DNA from 3 places in the Komagataeibacter oboediens genome. Region 1 is predicted to be linked to each of the others. Evidence: predicted binding sites of a transcription regulator. Region 1 holds the regulator's gene; each other region holds the start of a gene.

Evidence for each region. The regulator LexA, encoded in region 1, represses DNA repair genes until DNA is damaged. The targets are predictions, from matches to a motif close to TGTTCTANNTANGTTC.
Region 2: a site for LexA is predicted at 6,763-6,778, ahead of recA (recombinase RecA). Genes of this name have one in related genera too.
Region 3: a site for LexA is predicted at 1,916-1,931, ahead of HNO79_RS15710 (ImuA family protein). Genes of this name have one in related genera too.

What each region holds. Positions count from the first base shown of each region.
Region 1 covers NZ_JABLUU010000005.1:74,673-82,649, forward strand. The annotation lists gene HNO79_RS06200 (xanthine dehydrogenase family protein molybdopterin-binding subunit) at 1-812, shown strand, start outside; gene HNO79_RS06205 (DUF3429 domain-containing protein) at 971-1,453, opposite strand; gene eno (phosphopyruvate hydratase) at 1,590-2,870, shown strand; gene HNO79_RS06215 (FtsB family cell division protein) at 2,932-3,261, shown strand; gene rpmG (50S ribosomal protein L33) at 3,333-3,500, opposite strand; gene HNO79_RS06225 (molybdopterin molybdotransferase MoeA) at 3,659-4,867, shown strand; gene lexA (transcriptional repressor LexA) at 4,986-5,663, shown strand; gene bioD (dethiobiotin synthase) at 5,660-7,066, opposite strand; gene HNO79_RS06240 (alpha/beta fold hydrolase) at 7,066-7,728, opposite strand; gene HNO79_RS06245 (aminotransferase class I/II-fold pyridoxal phosphate-dependent enzyme) at 7,731-7,977, opposite strand, start outside.
Region 2 covers NZ_JABLUU010000001.1:308,525-316,501, forward strand. The annotation lists gene HNO79_RS01360 (ferritin-like domain-containing protein) at 32-598, shown strand; gene aldA (aldehyde dehydrogenase) at 759-2,207, shown strand; gene coaA (type I pantothenate kinase) at 2,427-3,404, opposite strand; gene HNO79_RS01375 (glycerate kinase type-2 family protein) at 3,699-5,024, shown strand; gene HNO79_RS01380 (hypothetical protein) at 5,124-5,495, opposite strand; gene recA (recombinase RecA) at 5,618-6,664, opposite strand; gene HNO79_RS01390 (gamma-glutamyltransferase) at 6,842-7,977, opposite strand, start outside.
Region 3 covers NZ_JABLUU010000028.1:10,290-18,266, reverse strand. The annotation lists gene HNO79_RS15720 (hypothetical protein) at 1-444, opposite strand, end outside; gene HNO79_RS15715 (SOS response-associated peptidase) at 1,062-1,715, opposite strand; gene HNO79_RS15710 (ImuA family protein) at 1,980-2,756, shown strand; gene HNO79_RS15705 (Y-family DNA polymerase) at 2,656-4,194, shown strand; partial or broken gene HNO79_RS15700 (error-prone DNA polymerase) at 4,191-7,358, shown strand; gene HNO79_RS15695 (hypothetical protein) at 7,540-7,977, opposite strand, start outside.

The DNA.
Region 1 (7,977 bases):
AGCCGTATGACCAGTTCGCCATCGCTGGTGGTGATCACTGGTATGAAGTCGGCGCCTTCCGGGTGCGTGCGCTGCGCAACGACCTGGCGGAAAAGACCTTCCGTCCCGGCTGGCTGCGTTCGGTCAGCCCCGGCTGGACCAGCTGGGGGGTCGAGTGCTTCCTTGATGAGGTCGCGCATCGCCAGAAAAAGGATCCTGCCCAGTTCCGCCTTGAACTGCTGACCGCGCAGGGCCGGAACAAGGGTCAGGCGCCCGATTCCGTTGGTGGCGCGCTGCGTCAGGCCGCTGTCGTGCGCAGGCTTATGGAAAAGGTGAACTGGGGCAAGACCACCCTGCCCAAGGACACCGCGATGGGCCTCGCCACCACGGCGGGACAGGAACGTGGCATGCCGACGTGGATCGGCTGCGTGGCGCAGGTGCATGTGGACCGCAGCACCGGCGTGGTGACCTGCCAGAAGCTGACCATCGTCGTCGATGCCGGTACCGTCGTCGATCCCGATGGCGCGAAGGCCCAGACCGAAGGTGCTGCACTGTGGGGTCTGAGCATGGCCCTGTTCGAAAATACGGAAATCGTGAACGGCATGCCGGTTGACCGTAACCTGAACACCTACACGCCACTGCGTATTGCCGACACGCCGGAAATGGACATTGAGTTCCTGCCCAGCACCGAAAAGCCGATGGGTCTGGGTGAACCTGGCACGACGGTGGTCGGGCCTGCCATTGGCAATGCCATCTTCAACGCCGTGGGCGTACGCCTGCGTCACATGCCGGTCCGCCCGGCGGATGTTCTGCGGGGCCTGCAGAACAGCTAGGCTGTCATGGCCTGAATACGAAAAACCCCGGCATGCCTCGCATGCCGGGTTTTTTTGTTATCTGGACAGATGCGACAGTGGGGGCGTATCGCGCATCCCTGCCCTATCCCCAAGGGGCTATGTCCGTTCCTGGGTGCGCGCTGTCCCTCCCCAGGCGGTCAATGGGGCCGCATGCCCATGCAGGCGGCCAGTATGGTCAGGAAACACAGTTCCGCCAGACAGATGATAAACCACTGCAGCGTCATGTACCCTCGCGGCATGGCCCCGCGCTGCCAGGCCATGCGTTCCACCACGGCGGTGGCGGCGAATCCTGCGATCAGGATCAGCAGTCCGATCAGTTCGTGCACCGTGGCAAAGCACAGCCCCACCCAGCCAGTGACGGCAGGTGCGCCCCCCATGGCAAGGCGCAGGTTGGTCAGGCGCTGCGTGCCGCCGGCGGGAATGATGTCCGGCCGTTCCAGCGCCAGCCCCCAGTGGACCGCGCCAAGGAAGGACAGCATGACCGCGCCATATCCTACTGCCGCCGTCAGCAGGCGGGGCGTATGGTCGGGTGTGAGGAACAGGATCGCGCATGTGCAGCCAACCAGTGGCAGCAGGCTTGCCAGCGCGGTGACGATGGCAAGCAGTGGCAGGCGTTTCACGGCGGGTCTCTCCTATCTTGTCATGTTGTGCATAGCCTGCTCTGGCATGATGCGTCGCATCTGTTATCGTGGGGCAGGATATGCATGCGGTCGTATGCCGTATCCCCATAATGTCAAATCTGAGGAAACAGATACCATGAGCGCCATTATCGATATCATCGCCCGTGAAATACTCGACAGCCGCGGCAACCCCACCATCGAGGTGGATGTCGAACTGGCGTCTGGCGCAAAAGGCCGGGCGGCCGTCCCTTCGGGCGCGTCCACCGGCGCGCATGAAGCTGTTGAACTGCGTGATGGCGACCCCAAGCGCTATGGCGGCAAGGGCGTGCTCAAGGCGGCAAGCCATGTCGAGCATGAGATCCTTGAAGCCCTGCAGGGTGTGGAGTCGACCGATCAGGTCGCCATTGACGAGGCGATGATCGACCTTGATGGCACCCCCAACAAGTCCCGTCTGGGTGCGAACGCGATTCTGGGCGTATCCCTGGCCGTGGCCAAGGCATCGGCCGAGGAACTGCAGACCCCGCTGTACCGCTATGTCGGCGGCGTGTATGCCCGCACCCTGCCTGTGCCGATGATGAACATCATCAACGGTGGCCAGCATGCCGACAACCCCATCGACATCCAGGAATTCATGATCCAGCCGGTGGGCGCGCCCACGGTGACCGATGCGATCCGCATGGGATCGGAAATCTTTGCCCAGCTCAAGAAAAGCCTGTCAGGTGCGGGGTACAACACCAATGTTGGTGATGAAGGCGGGTTTGCGCCCGCGCTGAAATCCGCCGATGAGGCACTGGGCTTCATGATGCGCGCGGTCGAGGCCGCAGGCTACAGGCCCGGCGATGACGTGACCTTCGCACTCGATTGCGCCGCGACCGAGTTTTACAAGAATGGCCGTTATGAACTGAAGGGCGAGGACAGGAGCCTCGACGCCGCTGGCATGATCGCCTATCTGGCCGACCTGTCTGCACGCTATCCCATCATCTCGATCGAGGATGGTCTGGCGGAAGATGACTGGGAAGGCTGGGCCGAACTGACTGCCAATCTGGGGCATAAGCTGCAGCTTGTGGGTGACGACCTGTTCGTGACCAATCCCGACCGCCTGCGTCGGGGAATCAAGGCGGGTGTTGCCAATTCGCTTCTGGTCAAGGTCAACCAGATCGGCACGCTGAGCGAGACGCTGGAGGCCGTGCAGATGGCTCAGCATGCCGGTTACACGGCGGTGATGAGCCACCGCTCCGGTGAGACGGAAGACAGCACCATTGCCGATCTGGCGGTGGCGACCAATTGCGGGCAGATCAAGACCGGTTCCCTGTCGCGTTCGGACCGGACCGCGAAATACAACCAGCTGATCCGTATCGAGAACGAACTGGCCACGGCGGCCCGCTATGCCGGGCGTACGATCCTGAAGAACGGGTGACACGCCATGCCGGACGGGGTAATTCCGTCCGGCAACAGGGCACGGCAGGGAAAGGAATACGATGCAGCTGGGTAAGATCATACGGCGCGTGATGGGCGCCACCATTCCCCCTGCCCTGTTTATCGGGCTTACGGCCTATTTCGGCTGGAATGTCATGCGGGGTGAACATGGGCTGCACAGCTATGCTGCACAGCTGCACCTGCTGGATGAAGCGCGTTCCGCGCAGAAGGATGCGGCTGCGGAACAGGAAGTATGGTTGCGCCGCGTGCGCGGGCTGAAGGAGGGTGCGCTGGATACCGACCTGCTGGATGAACGCGCGCGCTCCATGCAGAACCTTGCCCGGCAGGATGAAATTGTCGTCCCCTATGGTGAGCACGACCATTTGTACTGACCCCCCGCGTGGCAGGCATAAAAAAACCCCGGGAACGTCCCGGGGTTTTTTGTATCCGTCTGCGCGGAAGATTATTTGATCTTCGCTTCGCGGAAGGCCACGTGTTTGCGGGCGACGGGGTCGTATTTGCGCATTTCCATCTTGCCGGTCTGGGCGCGGGCATTCTTCTTGGTCACATAGAAGTAGCCGGTGTCCGCCGTGGAGACGAGTTTGATCTGGATGGTGTTGGTCTTGGCCATGATATCCTCAGCACTGCTTTGCCGCTGCTGGAACATTCAGGTACAGCAGTGGTTCAAGTGGGCGGAAAATGCGCATACACAAGGCGCAGGTCAAGCACCCCAACCGATATTTCTGATTAAATTCGCCCATAATGGGTAAAAAAGGAGTGCAGAGCACGATGTTGAGCGTCCCGGAAGCGCGCGAACGGATTCTGGACGGGGTGTTTCCCCTCCCTGCCGAGGTCGTGGCCCTGACCGATGCCTGCGGGCGTGTCAGCGCGGCCCCCGTCATCTCACGGCTGTCCAATCCCCCGGCCGATGTCTCGTCCATGGACGGGTATGCCGTGCGCGCGGCAGACCTGTCGGCACAGGGCACGCGCCTCACCTGCATCGGGTCGGCGCCTGCGGGTCATCCTTTTGCAGGGCAGGTCGGACCAGGGGAATGCGTGCGCATATTCACCGGCGCGGTCGTGCCGACTGGTGCGGATGCGATCCTGATACAGGAAAACGCACAGGCCGAAGGGAAGTCCGTGACCACCACCACCACCCTTGCGTCCGGCACCTATATCCGGCGGAAGGGGCAGGACTTTGCCGAAGGTCAGGACATCATTCCCGCAGGTCGCAGGCTGTCCGCGCGTGACATCGGCCTTGCTGCTGCTGCAAACCATCCCTGGCTGCAGGTAACCCGCCGCCCGCGCGTGGCCATTGCCGCGACAGGGGACGAACTGCTGCTGCCCGGTAGCGGGCTCGGAACGGGACAGATCGCCAACTCCAATACCCCCATGCTGGCCGCCCTGTTGCGTGCGGCGGGCGCCGAACCGGTCATGCTGCCGGTCCTGCGCGATGACATGGCCGACCTTGCCACGCTGGAACGCATGGTTGAAGGGGTGGACATGCTGCTGACCGCGGGCGGCGCCAGTGTGGGCAGCCATGATCTTGTACGGCGTGGGCTGGAACAGGTCGGGCTGAAAACAGATTTTTGGAAAATCGCCATGCGGCCGGGCCGTCCGCTTATGTATGGCCATCTGGGGCGCCTGCCTTTTATCGGCCTGCCGGGCAATCCCGTGGCGGCGTTTGTCTGTTCGGTCGTGTTTGTCCTGCCTGCCCTGCGTCGCATGGCAGGGCTTGCCATGCCGGTCATGCCGCCGGAGCACGCAGTCCTGGGGGCGGATGTGCCGGAAAACGACCGGCGCATGGACCATCTGCGTGCGCGTCTGGACCATGACGGGAACGGGCGGCTGGTGGCCACGCCCTTCCCTGTGCAGGATTCGGCCATGTTGCATGTGCTGGCCGAAAGTGCGGCGCTTGTCCTGCGTGCACCCAATGCGCCACCGGCGAAGGCTGGCGATCCGTGCGAGATCATCCGTATCGACCGCGTTCTGGAATAGGTGTTGGATGCCGGTTGACGGAGCGTGTGGAACCAATATAGAACACGAGACAGGTTTTTGATTTGTTCCATCTCGTTTCGGACCCGGCGACAGCGCCGGCGGCAAAAGGACATGTGGCATGCTCACAAAGAAACAACATGAGCTTTTGCTGTTTATTGACGGCCATCTGCGCAGGACGGGTTTTTCCCCATCGTTTGATGAGATGAAGGATGCGCTGGGCCTGCGCTCCAAATCCGGGATTCACCGCCTGATCTCGGCGCTGGAGGAACGGGGCTTCCTGCACCGCAGGCATCATCGCGCCCGTGCGCTGGAAATCCTGCGCCTGCCTGATATCGATGTGCCGCCCCCGCCTGCCCCGTCCGATTCGCCCACGCCGGTACCGGACAACGTGCCTGCCCCTGCGATACTGGCGGGCGTGGTGGACGTGCCCTTTGTGGGGCGCATCGCCGCCGGCAACCCCATTGAGGCGATTACGCCGGAAACCACCCGCATTACCGTCCCGGCCGACATGCTGGGCAAGGCCAGCCATTATGCACTGGAGGTCACGGGCGATTCCATGCAGGAAGCGGGTATTCTGGATGGTGACATGGTCATCATCCGTGAAGGCGCGCAGGCCAGTGACGGGCAGATCGTCGTCGCCCTGATTGATGGGGAGGAAGTCACGCTCAAGCGCCTGCGGCGTGAAGGCGGCGATATTGCGCTGGTCCCCGCCAACAGCCTGTATGAAACCCGGGTACTGCCGGCCGGCCGGGTCAGTGTACAGGGTACGCTTGCGGGTCTGATCCGCCGTTACTAGGGCACGTCCCGCACCATCTGATCCCATGTGGGCAGTCGGGCGGCCAGTTGCGCTATTGCTTCCGGCCCCATGGGGGCAACTGGTGGGAATTCGGCCAGTATGCGCACCCGACCATGGCGTTCAATGGCGCTGCGCCCGTGAGGTTCGGGTGGACCGTTCAGGATCACACCCGCCACATGCAGCCCCCGCGCGCGCAGTGCCGCAAGGCTGAGCAGCGTATGGTTGATGGTTCCAAGCTGGCTGCGGGCCACCAGCACCACCGGCAGGGCCAGCCGGACCATGAGGTCGATCATCAGGTAATTTTCGGCAATCGGCACAAACACGCCGCCCGCCCCTTCCACAACCAGCGGCCTGTCACCGGCCGTATGGCGTGGCAATGTGATCATGGCGGGGTCAATGCGGGTATGGGCTACGGATGCTGCGTCCTCGGGCGAAAGGGAGGCTCCGAATGTGGCAGCGGGTGGATGGATCCGCGCGGGTTCCAGGCCTGCCAGATGCTGCACGCCCGTGCTGTCGGACGGGGCGTCGTCCGTACCGCTCTGCAAGGGTTTCCAGTATGAGGCGTTCCAGGCACGTACCAGTGCTGCGGATGTCACCGTCTTGCCTACATCCGTATCCGTGCCGGTGACGAACACGCCCGGCCATGCCGCACGGCGGAACAGCCCGTAGCCAACATGGTATGAAACGGCGAACGGACCACCTGTTTCCGCCGCCTCCAACACATGGCGCAACTGTGTGCCCGTCGCGGGGGGATGCTCCACATGCGTGGCTCCGATGGCACGCAGTTCCCGCACGAACGTCAGTGGGGAGGTCGGGGTATCCACAATTTCGGCATCCTGCCACAGCCCTGCGCCACATGCGGGCCATTCGGCCTGTAGCTGGTCTGCACTCGGATACTCCGGCATGGGGCACGTGACCCCTGCCCGTGCATATGCTTCCCGCCATTGCCTGAAGCTGCCCACGCATAGCGTGGTCATCGCCATCAGTCCTCCCGGCGCCAGCAGGTCCGCCAGACCGCGCAGTGTGCGCGTGCGATCCGGGAACCACTGCATGGCCATGCTGGAACAGATCAGGTCAAACGGTCCCTTTACATCCGGGGCTTCGGCATCCATGTGGTGCAGCACCAGCCGCGCGTCATCGGGCATATGCCCGGCCACACGGTCCAGCATGGCGGGCGCTATATCGGTGGCGGTGATATGGGCGGCAGGGAACACCCTGCGGAGCTCCCCGGTCAGGAATCCTGTTCCGCAGCCGACTTCCAGAATGCGCGCGGGCGGCGTATCGGCATGCCGGGAGGCAATGCGGCGTGCCAGTCCGGTTGCGGCAATGCGCTGGATGCGGGCGGCCTGATCATATCCCCGTGCCGCGCCAAAGCGGGTGGCGATGCGGTCCTTGCTGGTCATCATGCGGTTATCCGTCGGGTCATGCCCGTAATGGCCCGGGCGCAGGTGGTGGCATGGGTCAGGGGCAGCAGGTGCCCCCCATCCAGCCATTGGGGAGTGTCCACACCGCTTCCCGGCGTAAAGCAGGCACGGGTCAGGGTCGGGGGCGCAATGGCGTCTTCTGTCCCGGCAATGGCTTGAACCGGGCACGTGGCCTGTTTCAGGTCATTCCTGCAATCCATGTCCATCAGGGCCTGTAGTCCCTGCTCCAGCCGATCGCGTTCAATGTGGGGTGGCAGTGGGGTGTCAATGCCGGCCCGCAGGCGGAAGCTGTGCAGCAGGCCTTCGGGCTCCCGCAGCAGTCCGGCACGCATGCGTTCGATGACGCGCCGTGGAATACCATGGGTGAAGTCCGTTGCCGACCCGAACCGGCTGAAACCGTTTATCAGCACCAGCCCACGACACAGGGGGCCATGATGGCGCAGCAGCCAGAGCGCGCCAAGGGAATGCCCCACGGCAACATAGGGAACCTGTGGCAGGTCCATGGCGGGACGTGGGCCGAAGAAGCCGAAATCCAGACACCGGCTTTGTATCGGGCCAAGGGCGGCACGGATCGTATCCCAGAATGACGGATCGAAGGCCCAGCCGTGCACGAGTACGACGGGCAGCGATGGGGCCTGCATGCTCACGCACTCTCCCGCGCGGCATGGGTGATGGCAGTAGCCAGCTGGTCAATCATGCTGTCGGAATGGGCCGCACTCAGCGCCAGTCGTATGCGACTGCCATTGGGGGGTACTGTGGGGGGACGGATGGCGGTAGCCAGAATGCCACAGGATTCAAGCCGGGCCGCGAACGCCAGCGCGCGTGTCGCCTCCCCCATCATGATCGGTATGATCTGCGTGGTGGACGGGCCGGACGTCAGGCCACACCTT
Region 2 (7,977 bases), on a different contig from region 1:
CCGCATGCCCGCCACAGACAAGGAGAGCATCATGGCCGATGCAGGCGAAAATACGTTCCTGACCGATGTGCAGACCCTGCGGGAACGCGCGAAGAAATCGATTGAAAAGGGCGCCGTGACCCCCGCGTACCAGGGCAATGTCCAGACCGCAATCGACCTGCTGCAGACTGTGGTGGCGACCGAACTGGTCTGTGTACTGCGCTATACCATGCACTCCATTTCCGTAACGGGTATTACCAGCGAAAGCGTGGCCAGTGAATTCGCGACCCACGCCAAGGAAGAACGCGCCCATATGATGTGGGCGGCCGACCGCATCGACCAGCTTGGCGGCGTGCCCAATCTGTCACCCGAAGGACTGGCCACCCGTTCCGCCACCGAATACGGCGATGGCGGCAACCTGGTGGAAATGGTGCGCCAGAACCTGGTGGCCGAACGTCTGGTCATTGAACATTATCGCGAACTGATCCGGTATTTTGCCGATCATGATCCGACAACGCGGATCATGCTTGAAAAGATCCTTGCGGAAGAAGAAGACCACGCGACCGACATGCATGACCTGCTGGTCGCCCACGAAGGTCGGCCCTTCCTCGCATCCTGACGGCCTTCTTCTCCTCCATTCCCCTTTCGCCTGCCTCTGCCTGACCCATGCACGTGCCCATCCTGCCCCGGAGCTGACCGGGGCGGGTGGCACGGCCGCGCGTGGCGTCCTACCATATGGCGGGCAATCCATAGAACCGACTGAAAACGGAGATTACCCCATGACCAAGCCGACAACCCATGACCTGTTCATTGGTGGCGAATGGTCCAAGGCTGACAACACCGAACGCGATACCATCCGCAATCCGGCAACGGGGGACGTGCTGGCCCATGTGGCCGTCGCGGGCGAAAGCGATGTCAAGCGTGCCCTGCAGACCGCACAGGACGCCTTTCCCGCGTGGCGCGGCCTGATTGCGACCGACCGGGCGGATTACCTGTACCGACTGATTGAACTGATCCGCCGCGATACGGAAAAGCTGGCCCGTATCATTACCTCTGAAAACGGCAAGCCGCTGAAGGAAGCCCGGATCGAGGTCAATTTTGCCATCCAGCTGATCCGCTTCGCCGCTGAAAATGTCCGTCGGCTGGAAGGCAACATCATTCCCGGCAGCCGCCCGGGCGAGAAGATCCTGATTGAAAAGATCCCCCACGGCGTCGTGGCCGGCATTTCAGCATGGAACTTCCCGCTTGCCCTGACGGCGCGCAAGCTGGGTCCGGCGCTGGCCGCGGGCAATACCTTTGTCATCAAGCCGCATGAACTGACCCCCCTTTCCACCCTCGCGCTGGCGGAACTGTCGGTTGAGGCCGGTTTCCCGAAGGGGATCTTCAATGTCGTCACCGGCGGCGGGGTAACGGTGGGCAATGCGCTGGTGACCAACCCGATCACCAGGCTGATCACCATGACGGGCAGCACGCCCGCAGGCCGTAAGATCATGGCTGCAGCATCCGAAGGGCTGAAGGAAGTCCGGCTGGAACTGGGTGGCAAGGCCCCGTTCATTGTCATGGAGGACGCTGATATCGATGCTGCCGTCAATGCCGCCGTTGCCGCGCGCTTCATGAACTGTGGCCAGGTCTGCACCGCCAATGAACGCACCTATGTCCATACGGCGGTCTATGACGAGTTCCTCAAGCGCCTGCGCACGAAGGTCGAGGCCCTGAAAACCGGCAACCCGCTGGATGAAGACACCGACATGGGACCGAAGATCAGCGCGCAGGAACTTGAAAAGGTCGATGCCATGGTCCGCAAGGCCGTGGAACAGGGGGCGAAGGTCGAACTGGGTGGCAAGCGCCTGACAGGCGGCGCGTATGACAGGGGCAATTTCTATGCCCCCACGCTGCTGACCAACGTGAAGGGCGACATGGACATCGTGCAGAACGAAGTGTTCGGCCCCGTGCTGTCGCTGATCCGCGTCAAGGATTTTGACGACGCCATCACGCAGGCCAACAACTCGCGCTACGGCCTGTCGGCCTACATGTTCACGCAGGACCTGAAGAACATCATGCGCATGACCAACGAACTCAACTTCGGTGAGATCTACGTCAATCGTGAAGGTGGTGAGGCAGCACAGGGCTTCCATCATGGCTATGGTGATAGCGGCATTGGCGGGGAGGACGGCCAGTACGGCCTGGAAGCCTATGTCGATACCAAGACCGTTTACCTGAACGCATAAAGACCGACTTCCGGCGACAGGGCGGCCCGACATGATGTCGGGCCGCCTTTTTTTATGCCCTGTTCAGGATGACCGGATGGACCGCCCCGTGATGGTACGGGGACAATGACAACGTTTCTGGTGACACTTTAAAAAAGGTGGCACGCGGAAACCGTTCCCTTCTGTCGATCTCATGCCACCGGGTGCTGATACGCATACCGGCTGGAATTCAGGGTGCATTCATATCTGGCGCATCCACACCGTATCGACCGCGTGGCTCGGGCTTTTGTGCATGACCACACGGGCACGTTCGCGCGTGGGCAGGATGTTCTGCTGCAGGTTGGGCAGGTTGATGCGCCGCCAGATGTCACGCGCCATGCGTTCCGCCTCATCCCGGGTCAGGTCGGCGCAGTGATGGAAGTAGGACGTAGGCTTGCGGAATGCCGTCTGCTGCAGCGACAGGAAACGTCTGACGTACCAATCCTCGATCACCTGCGTATCCGCATCGAGATAGATGGAAAAGTCAAAGAAGTCAGACGCCATGAACGGCTGTTCGGATACGGTCTGCAACACGTTCAGCCCTTCGAATATCAGGATGTCAGGCTGGTCAATGACCTGATAGCGATCCGGCACGATGTCATAGGCTTCGTGGGAATAGACCGGCACCTTCAGGTTACGCTCGCCCGCCTTCAGCGCGGCAAGGAACGCGATCATGTGCCGCAGGTCGTAACTTTCGGGAAAGCCCTTGCGGTGCATGAGCTTGCGCCGTTCCAGTTCCCGCGTGGAATGCAGGAAGCCGTCCGTGGTGACCAGCGCCACGTTCGGGTGGTCCGGCCAGCGCGCCAGCACTGCCTGCAGCAGGCGCGCAAACGTGCTTTTCCCCACCCCCACGCTGCCCGCAATGCCGATCACGAACGGCGTGGTCACGGCCGGGGCGCCGATAAAGGCACTCTTGACCATGTTGTTCATGCTGCGCGTCGCCATGACATGCAGGTTGAGCAGACGCGACAGCGGCAGGTAGATCTCGGTGATGTCTTCCAGCGAAACCGGCTCGTTATGCCCGCGCAGCGACGCGATGTCCGCCTCCCCCAGCGACTGGGGCACATTCGCACGCAACGCCGCCCATTCCGGTCGGGGAAAGATCAGATAAGGCTGCACCACGCCATGGGGTGACTGCGCGGAGGGAACGGGACGCGCGTCCAGCACACAGTTCTCCATGCCCTTGTCCTTTCTGCTGTGGCGCCTGCCCACTGGTGCAGGCCATCTGCCGCGTATCACCATCACCCATACCAATCCATACACCCGCCCCCCAAATTAGCGTGTGCAACGCCCATGGGCCGGGACTTTCCCCCCATCCTGATAGAGACGTGATAATTGTGACACACTGTCCGCCACCGCATGGATGATATGGACCGGGCGCAAGGGCCAGCGTGCATCCCGTCCACGCACCGCGCGTTACGGTATGAACCCGGCCCGCGTGCCGACGCATGCCTGAAGGATCTGGATACTGTAATGAACGACACCACCATCCATCCGTTTTCCGCTACAGCCCGTACCACCACGGCCACGGACTGGACGGACGGTCGCGCACGCACGACCCTGCGGGGCATACTGGACGCCGCCATCCGCAGCGCCATGCCCGATGTGGTTCTGGCGCGCTACCTGCCACCCCGGCCAAAGGGCAGATGCGTGGTGGTGGGCGCGGGAAAGGCGGCGGCGTCCATGGCCGCGGCACTGGAACAGGCATGGCCGGATGTGGACCTGACCGGGTGCGTGGTCACGCGCGACGGACATATGGCCCCCACGCGCCGCATCCGCGTGCTGGAAGCGGCCCACCCCGTCCCCGACAGCCGCAGCGAGGCTGCCGCCCGTGCCATGATGTCCGAAGTTGCGGGGCTGGGCCAGGACGACCTTGTCATCGCCCTGATCTCCGGCGGGGGTTCGGCGCTGCTGGAACTGCCCAAGGATGGCCTGACGCTGGATGACATCCGCGCGGTCAACCGCGCCCTGCTGCATTCCGGGGCCAGCATCCGCGACATGAATGTCGTGCGTCGCCACCTGTCGGCCATAAAGGGCGGTGGCCTCGCGGCGGCGGCCAGCCCCGCACGCGTGGTCACGCTGGCCATAAGCGATGTGCCGGGCGATGATCCGCTGACCATTGCCAGCGGCCCGACCGTGGCCGACCCCACCACCGCTGCCGATGCCCGGTCCATCGTCGCACATTATGGCATTACCGTATCCGATGCCGTGCGGCGTGTGCTCATGCAGCCGCCGGTCAATGGCACCCTGTCGCCGCGCAATCGCTACACCCTTGTTTCCACGCCATTCATGGCGTTGCAGGCCGCCGCCAGCGTCGCGCGCGAATACGGGCTGACGCCCCTGGTGCTGGGTGACGCGCTGGAAGGGGAAAGCCGGGATGCGGGCACGTTGATGGCGGGCATCGCCCTGTCCGCCCGCCAGCATGGCATGCCGGTGGCAGGCCCCGCCGTGCTGCTGTCAGGCGGCGAGACGACGGTCACCATCAGACCCGACCAGCCCACGCCGGGGCATGGCGGCCGCAATACGGAATTCCTGCTGTCCATGGCCAACGCCCTGCAGGGGCACGAGGGGATATGGGCCATTGCCGCCGATAGCGACGGCATTGACGGAACCGAGGACGCGGCAGGCGCGATCATCACCCCCACCACCCTCTCCCGCGCCCGCGCGCTGGGGTGTGACCCGCGCGCGTGCCTGCGTGCGCATGACAGCTACACCCTGTTCCAGCAGACGGGCGACCTGGTCATGACCGGCCCGACCCTGACCAACGTGAACGATATCCGGGCGGTGCTGGTCGTCTAAAGGGGTTTTTGGTGACGCTTTTTGCAGAAAACGCCAAAGAACGCCGCCTTTCTGAAAAAAGGCGGCACCCAAAAACTTCTGCTGATTTCTATATGCGCTTTAGTGGCTGCCCTGCCCTTGCCTGCCGTAGCTGACCTGCGTATCGGGCACGACAAAGTGCTTGCCATCATCACTGTCAGACCCGTTGTCATCATCCCCGGCCTGATTGGGGTCATAGCCTGACGAGATCATCTGCATCGCCGCTGAATCAGGCGGGGTGTGATAGGCTTCGGTGCCGGTTTCATCGGTGGGATCGGGCGGTCTGGGCAGGTGCCGCGACAGCGGGCGCAGGACATCGCGGGCATGGGCGGCACTGCTGCGTACGCCCCCATGGGAACCCAGCGGGGGCGGGGACTCATCCACATCGGCTGGATCATTATTGTCGTCATGCCCCGCGCTACAGGCCGCAAGGCACGCCAGCAATCCGATCATTGCAAGACGCGGTTTCATGCCGGCTGCCCTCATCCCCGTTTTTCAGTTTCCACACCATGCGCCGATACGATAACGCACGGGTGGAAAACGATAGCCTGCCATAACGGGACAGGCCAAGGGGATCAATGTTCGGCGCCGTCCTCGTCCGGGCCGACCAGCATGGCTTCGGCCACCACGCCCGCCTGCTCACGCACGCGGCGTTCGATATCGGCGGCCATTTCCGGGTGATCACGCAGGAACTGCTTGGCGTTCTCACGCCCCTGCCCGATGCGCTGGCTATCACAGGAGAACCATGCCCCGGATTTTTCAACGATGCCCGCCTTGACACCAAGGTCGATCAGTTCCCCGACCTTGCTGATCCCTTCGCCATACATGATGTCGAATTCGACCTGACGGAAGGGGGGCGCCATCTTGTTCTTGACCACCTTCACGCGCGTCTGGTTGCCCGTGACCTCGTCCTTGTCCTTGATCGAGCCGATCCGGCGGATATCCATGCGCACGGATGCATAGAACTTCAGCGCATTGCCGCCCGTCGTGGTTTCAGGGCTGCCGAACATCACACCGATCTTGAGCCGGATCTGGTTGAGGAAGATCAGCATGGTGTTGGACCGCGAGACAGACCCCGTCAGCTTGCGCAGCGCCTGGCTCATCAGTCGCGCGTGCAGGCCCACATGGCTGTCGCCCATGTCACCTTCCAGTTCCGCGCGCGGCACGAGGGCGGCCACGCTGTCAACCACCAGCACGTCAATCGCGCCGGAGCGGACCAGCGTATCGGCAATTTCCAGCGCCTGTTCACCCGCATCGGGCTGGCTGATCAGCAGGTTGTCGACATCCACCCCCAGCTTGCGGGCGTAACCGGGGTCAAGCGCATGCTCGGCATCGATGAAGGCGCAGGTGCCGCCCTTGCGCTGGGCTTCCGCAATGGCATGAAGCGCCATGGTGGTCTTGCCCGAACTTTCGGGGCCATAGATCTCGATAATACGGCCACGCGGCAGGCCGCCAATCCCCAGCGCGATGTCCAGACCCAGCGACCCGGTGGAAATCACGTCCACCTGTTCGGTCGGGCGTTCGCCCATGCGCATGATCGATCCCTTGCCGAACGCGCGCTCGATCTGGCTCAAGGCCCCTTCCAGGGCCTTGCTTTTGTCTATACCCGGAGCCTGTGCCATTGCTGCCTACCCTGACGTTTGAGAAGAAAAAACCAAGACCGGGCATCCTGCCCTGCGCCCCCTGCCGCAACAGGTGGCAGGTCATGCAGTGCAATATGGAACAAAACAGGACCATTTACAATGGCCCCATGCCTGCCCGTCCGGAATAATACCGCCCGGCAGGCCCGGGCCCGTAGCCTAGCGCGGCCCCATGGCCAGTCCCGCGCCACGCGGATCGGTCGCGGCGGTACAGGTGCTGGCGTCACCCGGCAGGCCATGCGGGCAGGACACGGCATTGACCCGGCCCTGGGCCGTGACGGGATGGGCGTCGGGCGTCTGTCCCGCCATGATCTGCCGCATGGCGATACCCACGGCGGCAGCGGCATCATTCTGCCCCGAACCGGCAACCGCGGCACGGAAGGCGCGGCCCTGGCTGGCGATGGCGGCGGTAAACAGCGGCAGCGGCAGGCGCGCAGGCGATGCCCCCAGCACGATGCCGGTATTGCCCGCCATACGCCCGGTGCCAAACAGATTGTCCATACTTAGGCTGCACGCCACGGCCATGCCCGAATGATCAACCACGGTGAACGAGGTGGACGCCGGAAGCGAAGGCAGCCCGCCGCCACTTCCCCCGCCGCTGTTGACGAATGCCTGTGCGCGCGCCGTCAGGTCGTCACCCGTACCCGATGCGTGGTTGCCATTCTGCGCCCGCCATGCCGCGATGCTGGACTGCGCGCGCGTCGCCGCATCGGACGAGGATCCGGCGCGGAATGCAACGGCGCTGCCCAGGCCGCCATCGGCAGGCGGCGGCAGGAAGGCGATCTGCGTTTCCCCGCTGGTCAGGCTGATGGGCAGGCGTTCGGACGGAATGGCATGACGCAGGTCCGTCATCTGCAACCCGCCGCCGGCGGCCTGACTGCCCGCGACAAAGGACTGCCCCAGCGCGCCATTATACAGGTCACCCACGCCCATGCTGCGGATCTGGTCCAGCGCACCGGACAGATGGGTCTGGACCAGCGCATCACCTTCCGCCAGCGCCTTGCCGTCCGAGCGGCTGAACACCGCGCGGATGCCCGCATCAGCCAGTAGCGGCACCTGAACGGCGGCAAGGTCGCTGGCCAGCTGCCGGCTGACATTGATGCCATTGGCCGCCAGCGCGATCGCATCGGGCACCAGTTCCGAAAATGCAGCCGACCCGTACTGGAGGTGCATGAGGTACAGCCCCCGCGCCAGCATCGGGACCGCGGCCGGACGGTCGGCATGCGGCATGTCGGGGGCCGCCACCGTCCCCGCGGTGGGCAGGAACATGAAGGCACGCCCGCCATTCTGGTCAC
Region 3 (7,977 bases), on a different contig from region 1:
CTCATTTCCCCGCCCATCTATATAAATGAAATTATTACTATTTTTGTCAAAGTATAAATTATGAAAAAGGCGAAACTCTTCACTTAGGTCAAATTGATCTGGTTTAATTCCATGGAAATTACGACAATATACAAGTGGCTCTACGTTATCCATCCCAAATCTATCATAGGTGGTAATATCACCACCCCTCATGTCGTGTCTCTGTGTAAAGCTTGGCATTCCCTGACCTACAGATAGATCCCACGTTTTACGAGATAAGGCAGCCTCTGTTTGATTTTCATTTAAAATGGCGGAATAGAAAAATTTATCTACTTTAGAATTTTTATCATATTCATAAATTACCGTCCACTCTACACATCCGATACTATCTATCTCAGATATGTTTTTAAATTGCGCAATATGCGCAAGAGCATTTTCTTCCTCACGATCAAACTGCGCGGACAATTCAGGTGGCAACCTCGGCACTGGCGATACTCCAAATATATCATCGGATTTATTATCCTACTTTGGACCATAGTCATTCCAATAACCATATTGATTTTTCTTGATTGCAAGACATGCCGATGTCTGATGTCAAGCCTCAACATATTTGGTCATCTTTTCCGCTCTCATCCTATGCCCCATCACGCCTTTGGGGTGGAGAAATTCGCGCACGTCATTTCCTCCACTCCCAGGCCGCTTCTTTCCCGTCAGCCTCATCTTACCGGCCTCACTTCAATCCAGAAACAGGCCACATCGACAGGGATGTTTTTATGATCAACACTAGAAGTCGCTATACCTGCACGCCTACTCAGGTCCCCCGCCCGCATCCTGCGCACCTATCTGCTAGGGGCGAAGCCGCTGAACTGATTGGGGCCTCGGTTCGCACATTGGAAAAATACCGCTGCACCAGCGGCGGTCCACCGGTCCTGCGATTTCTAGGCACGATATGGGTAGTCCGGTTGGGGAGGGATTCGTTATAGGAATAAAAGCATTTATGAATGTTAGCACTGCTAGTGGCAGCTTTTGATCACTCCTCACTCATAGCGGACATTCACCTTCCCCCCCGCCAAAGGTGTCATTTAATAACTGCCTACCGGGGGAGCATGTACCATCTTTAGGGCGTTGTCGGGCAGGGGGGGGGGCTGTAGTTGTAGCGCATCGTCCAAGGGCCCCATCATCCACAGATCCAGTTCTTCCTGCCGGGTCAGGATGACCGGCATGACTTTCGGATGAATGGCGCCGACTTCCCGATTGGCAGTGGTGGTCAGGAAGCCGAACAGGTCATCCGTCGTCTCGCCATCCGCCAGTTTTCGTACTGACGTCCACCGGCACCAGATCCCTGCAAAGAAAGCCAGCGGCTCCCCATCGCTACGGGCAAACCAGACGGGCCTGCTGGTCCCATCCGGCAGGCGCTCCGGTTCGGAAAAGGCCGTGAGCGGCACCAGGCAGCGATGCGCGACACTTTCCCAGCGTTTCCACCAGGTCGAGGTCGGATTGCGGATATTGGTCACACCCCGATCGACCCTGTGGCCTTTCAGGTAGCCCGGCGGCGTGGGCATGCCCCAGCGCGCCATGACCAGTTCACGCCCATCCGGCGCGTTCCGCACGATGGGCGCCATGGTGTTGGGCCAGATCTCGGGCAGGGGGCGGAGATTGCCGGTGCGGTCGGTCATGACCCGGGCCGCCTCCCGGATCGCCTGCTGACTGCTGGTCATCGCATAGAGGTTGCACATCACGCCGTCCTTTCGCGAGTCCGGATATGGGTGTCCTGCCGGACGGTATCCACCCTGCACGAAGGGGATGGCCGGACTGTTCCTGATAAACCCCTGCAATCCAGACAGTTTTCATCGAGCCTAGATCGGACGGCAAGCCTGTGCCCGCGTCCGGATCACAGCCGCTTTTCCAGGATGGGTTGACATTCGTCACCGTACCAGAACAAATAACGAACACAATCACTGATTCTGTGTCAGAAACACCCGAATGGACTGTCCGACCCCATGCCTGCACCCGAACCCCGTCCCGCGCTGGAGGCGCTGAGAGCACAGGTCAGCCGCCTCGAAGGCCAGGGCCGGCGCAGGCGGGGAGTACTGCCCTTCGGCATGCCCGAGATTGACGGTCGCCTGCCAGATGGCGGCCTGGCGCTAGGTGCGCTGCATGAGGTGGCAGGCGGCGGCCATGACGCCCTGAATGCAGCGGCATCCGGGCTGTTTTCCGCCGGGATCGCAGCGCGAACACGCGGAAAGGTGCTGTGGATCGCCAACCGCCAGGACCTGTATGCCCCGGCACTGCAGCAGGTCGGCCTGTCGGCGCGACGGACCATCTATGTTGCGGCCAGTTCGGACGTCGATGTCCTGGCCTGTTTCGAGGAAGCATTGCGCCATCAGGGGCTGGGCGCGGTTGTCGCCGAGGTCGCCCGCCTGTCCATGACCGCCTCGCGCCGCCTGCAACTGGCGGCCGAGACATCCGGGGCGCTGGGCATCGCCATACGGCGCTGGCGGCGGCAGACGGATGCCGCGGATTTCGGCCAGCCCACGGCGTCGTTCACCCGGTGGCGGGTCTCGGTCCTGCCATCCGTGCCGCTGCCAGTGCCCGGCGTCGGCCGGTCCCGTTGGCTGCTGGAACTGATCCGTGCCCGCGCGGGCGAATGCGCCGATTTCGAAGTGGAGGCCTGTGATGCCAAAGGGAGACTGGCGCCGTGTCGTCTCGCTCTACCTGCCGCTCTGGCCGACAGACCGGCTCAGGAAGCGGCTGGGGACCGACGCGCCCGCGCCTGACCGCCCGCTGGTGCTGGCCGGGCGGTCGGGGCGGCGACGGGTCATCCTGTCGGTCGATCTCGCCGCCCGCAGGCTGGGTCTGCGTCCCGGCGCGCCTGTCGCGAAAGCGCAGGCGCTCCATCCCTATCTGCTCATCATGGATGCCGACCCGGACGGTGACCGGGCAGGGCTGGAGCGGCTGGCGCTATGGTTCCAGCACCGCATCGCCCCCATCGTGGCCCCCGATCCGCCAGACGGCATCGTGCTGGATACGACGGGTGCCGATCACCTGCATGGGGGCGAGGCCGTCATGCTGGAGAACATGGTCACGCGCCTGAAGGAGTCCGGGATCACGGCCCGGGCCGCGATTGCCGATACATGGGGTGTCGCTCATGCGCTGGCGCGCTATGGCCGGGGACCCATCACCCTCGTGCCGCCCGGTGAAACGGCGGCAGCGATCACCGACCTGCCCATCGAAGCCCTGCGCATGCCAGCCGACCTCATCGATGGTCTCCATGGACTGGGCATATCACGCATCGGCCCGCTGGCCGGCATGCCGCGCGCGCCGCTGACCCTGCGCTTCGGTCCGGATGTCGCCCGCAGGCTGGACCAGGCTTTCGGGCGGCAGGCGGAAGCCATTGTCCCGGTCCGGCTGCAGGCGCCGGTGCAGGTCAGCCAGAACTTTGCCGAACCGATCAGCGCCGCCGAGACCATAGCCCGCTACATCACCAAACTCGTGCCGCCCCTGTGCGCCGGGCTGGAGGAACGCGAGCAGGGCGTGCGCCGCCTTGACCTGCTGCTGCACCGGGTGGACAGCCGCACCGAGGCCGTCCGCGTGGCAACGGCCATGCCGGTGCGGGACGTCAGACGCCTAACCCGTCTGCTCTGTGACAGGATCGAGACCATCGATCCGGGCTTCGGGATCGAGCGCATGGTGCTGACCGCGTCGTTGGCCGAGCCGATCCTGCACCGCCAGGGTGTATCCGCCCTGATCGAGGAGGAAGAGGCCGACGTCTCCGACCTGATCGATACCCTGGCCAACCGCGTCGGCACGCAGGCCCTGTATCGCTTTGCCCCAGTGGAAAGCGACGCGCCCGAACGGGCTGTCTGCCGCGTGCCCGCCCTCGCACCCGAAGACGCAAAGGACTGGCCGGATCACTGGCCACGCCCCACGCGCCTGCTGCCCCGTCCTGAGCCGATCCAGACCATGGCAGTGCTGCCCGACCATCCGCCGGTCTTCTTCATCTGGCGCGGCATCCGCCGCCGGATCAGATGCGCTGATGGCCCCGAGCGCGTGTTTGGCGAATGGTGGAAAGGAGATGCTGAACTGACCACCGTGCGGGATTATTTCCGGGTGGAAGATAGGAGCGGGGAGACATTCTGGGTTTACCGGACCGGGGATGGCGAACATGGCGAGACCGGTTCGCAGGGCTGGTTCCTGCACGGTCTCTTTGAATGAGCGTGCCATACGCCGAACTGCAGGTGACGAGTTATTTCTCCTTCCTGCGCGGCGCGTCCTCACCGATTGAACTGTTCGAGCAGGCAAAGGCCCTTGGCATTGAAGCGCTGGGCATCTGCGACCGCAATTCCCTGGCGGGCATGGTGCAGGCCCATGTCGCCGCGAAAGAGACCGGCATCCGCCTGGTCGTGGGCTGCCGTCTCGATCTGGCCGATTTCGCGCCCGTGCTGGTCTATCCGACGGACCGAGCCGCCTATGGTTGCCTGTGCCGGCTGCTCACCCTTGGCAAGGCCCGGGCGGGGAAGGGGAAATGCCATCTGCTCTGGGAGGATCTGGTGGCATGGGGCGAAGGGCTCCTTGTGATCCTGCTCCCGGATACGGCGGATGATGCCTGCGCCCTGCATCTGCGCAAGCTGCAGGACGCCTTTGCCGACCGGGCCTACATGGCGCTGACCCTGCGGCGCCGGCCCAATGACCAGATGCGGCTGTATGAACTGGCGAACATCGCCCATCAGGCGCGGGTGCCAGCGGTCGTGACCAATGACGTGCTGTTCCACACCCATGACCGGCGCATCCTGCAGGATGTGGTGACCTGCATCCGCAACCACACCACCATCGACGAAGCCGGGTTCGCGCGTGAGCGCCATGCGGACCGCTACCTCAAGCCGCCTGCAGAAATGGCCCGGCTGTTCAGCCGCTATCCCGAAGCGGTGGCCCGGACCATGGAGATCGTGGAGCGCTGCCGCTTCAGCCTTGATGACCTGGCCTACCAGTATCCCGACGAGGTGTCCGTCCCGGGCCAGTCGCCGCAGCAGGCGCTGGAAGCCCTGACCTGGGAAGGGGCGGCAACGGCCTATCCCGAGGGCATTCAGCCCGAGGTCAGGAAAACCCTCGACCATGAACTCGCCCTGATCGGGCGCATGGATTACGCGCCGTATTTCCTCACCGTCCACAGCATCGTCCGTTACGCCCGATCACAGGGCATCCTGTGCCAGGGGCGGGGATCGGCGGCCAATTCCGCTGTCTGCTACGTGCTGGGCATTACCGCCATCGATCCGGCACGGACATCGCTGCTCTTCGAACGGTTCGTCTCCGAAGAGCGCCGCGAGCCGCCCGATATTGACGTGGATTTCGAACATGCGCGCCGGGAGCAGGTCATCCAGTGGATTTATGGTCATTATGGCCGCAACCACGCTGCCCTTACCGCCGTGGTGACGCGTTATCGCGCGAAAGGGGCGTTGCGCGATGTCGGCAAGGTCATGGGCTTGCCCGAAGACCTGATCCGTACCCTGTCCGGCCAGATCTGGGGCTGGGGGCGGAAGCTGGATGAGGGCGCGTTGAATGAGACGGGGATCGACCTGTCCGACCGGCGCATCCGGCTGACGCTGGATCTGGCGCGCTGCCTGATCGGCGTGCCGCGCCACCTGTCGCAGCATCCCGGCGGGTTTGTCCTGACCCATGATCGGCTGGATGAGCTGGTGCCGATCGAACCGGCAGCCATGGACGCTCGCCAGATCATCGAATGGGACAAGGACGATATCGATGTCCTGAAATTCATGAAGGTCGATGTGCTGGCGCTGGGCATGCTGACCTGCATGAAGAAGGGACTGGATCTTCTGGCTGAACACAAGGGGCAGCATTACACGCTGCAGACCATCCCGGCCGAGGATCCGCGCACCTATGCCATGATCAGGAAAGCCGACACGATCGGGGTGTTCCAGATCGAGAGCCGGGCGCAGATGTCCATGCTGCCGCGGCTCAGGCCCCGGGTGTTCTATGATCTGGTGATCGAGGTGGCCATCGTCCGGCCCGGCCCCATCCAGGGCGACATGGTGCATCCCTATCTGCGCAGGCGGGCCGGGCAGGAAAAGGAAATCTACCCGACACCGGAACTCGAAAAGGTGCTCAGGAAGACGCTGGGCATTCCGCTGTTTTAGGAACAGGTGATGCAGGTGGCCATGGTCTGCGCCGGGTTTTCGGCGTCCGAGGCTGATCAATTGCGCCGCGCGATGGCGACGTTCAAGAATACCGGCACGGTCTCGCGCTTCCGCACGCGGCTGATCGAGGGCATGACGGCGCGCGGTTATCCCGAGACCTTTGCCGAGCGTATCTTCCAGCAGCTTGAGGGGTTTGGCAGTTACGGCTTTCCCGAAAGCCATGCCGCCAGCTTCGCCATTCTGGCCTATTCGTCATCGTGGATGAAATGCACCCATCCGGATGTGTTTCTGGCAGCACTCCTGAACAGCCAGCCGATGGGATTCTACGCCCCGGCCCAGCTTGTGCGCGACGCGCGCGAGCACGGGGTCGAGATCCGGCCGGTCTGCATCAACGCCTCGCGCTGGGACAGCATACTTGAAGGCCCGGAGCGGAATGACGGGCTGTTTGCCGTCCGTCTGGGCATGAACCTGGTGAAAGGGCTGGCCAATGAGGATGCGGCCCGGATCGTGGCGGCGCGGGGCGACCGGCCCTTTGCCTCGGTCGACGATCTGTGGCGCAGGGCAGGGGTGAAGGGGGTAGCCCTGACCCATCTGGCCGAGGCGGACGCTTTCCGGCCGGGGCTGGGTCTGGCCCGGCGCGAAGCGCTTTGGGCGATCAAGGCACTACGTGACGAACCCCTGCCGCTGTTTGCCGCAGCCGCCGTCATGCGTGAAGCGGAAGAACCTGATGTGCTGCTCCAGCCCATGCGGGACGGGGCCGAGGTCGCGCGCGATTACAACCGCACCGGCCTGACCCTGCGGGATCATCCCGTGGCTTTCCTGCGCCCTGATCTCATCGAACGCGGGATGGTGACGTGTCGGCAGGCCCTGGAGGCCCGGGACAGGAGCAGCCTGTCGGTGGCAGGATTGGTGCTGGTCCGTCAGCGGCCCGGTTCGGCCGAGGGGGTGGTGTTCATGACGCTGGAAGACGAAACAGCGGCGATCAACGTGATCATCTGGCCTGATATGTTCGAGCGCTTTCGTCGTGTGGTCCTGTCAGGCCAGATGCTGGGGGTTGTCGGACGGTTGCAGAAGGAAGGGGAGGTGGTGCATCTGGTAGCGCGTGAGATTATGGATCTCTCCTTTCTGCTGGCCGATGTGGGAAATCGGTCGTTGCACGCTTTCTCCGACCTTGAACAGGGTCGCTTGCGAGAAAATATCGTGGTTAAGGCACGAAATTTCCATTGAATGTTGTGTCGGAAGGATAATTCACGTTCGCGATGCCCGTTTGCGTCCTCACTCGAGGCTTGCAGTGCTCGTGGTTATTTTTTTCGTATAGCGGACATGCACAGCTCATATAGACAATTGTGCTCGGCTATCAGCTCAACTTTCATCAAACCAATAAAAAGAAACGGTTTCTATCATTCTATCATTCGCTACGTAGGTCATTACCACGCAGAGCCATGAGCCATTCTTCAAATTCGTCAGTTCCATATTTATTTTTGGCCAGATTACAGGCCAGATGAGTTATGTGAACATTCTGTTCATCATATGATTCATTATTACTATCTATTCGGTCCGCAGAGGGCTGAAGCATTTTATTCTTTGTTCCCGGCAACAGAAGACCACCGCATAGGGCGCATAGTCCGCGTTGATCGACCTGCCATTTTCGAGTCAGCATTGAGAAAAGATCGGATATGTTTGGAGCCGTGCGATTGGCATTGGTGACAACGCGTTGGGTGCCACCGGTACGCACACGATTGATAATGAGGTCGGCCATCCGCGTTGCTTCTTCACGGATACTTTTGGGCGTTTCGGAAACACTGGCCCGGATGTTGATATAAGCTTGCACATCAGGCGATAAATG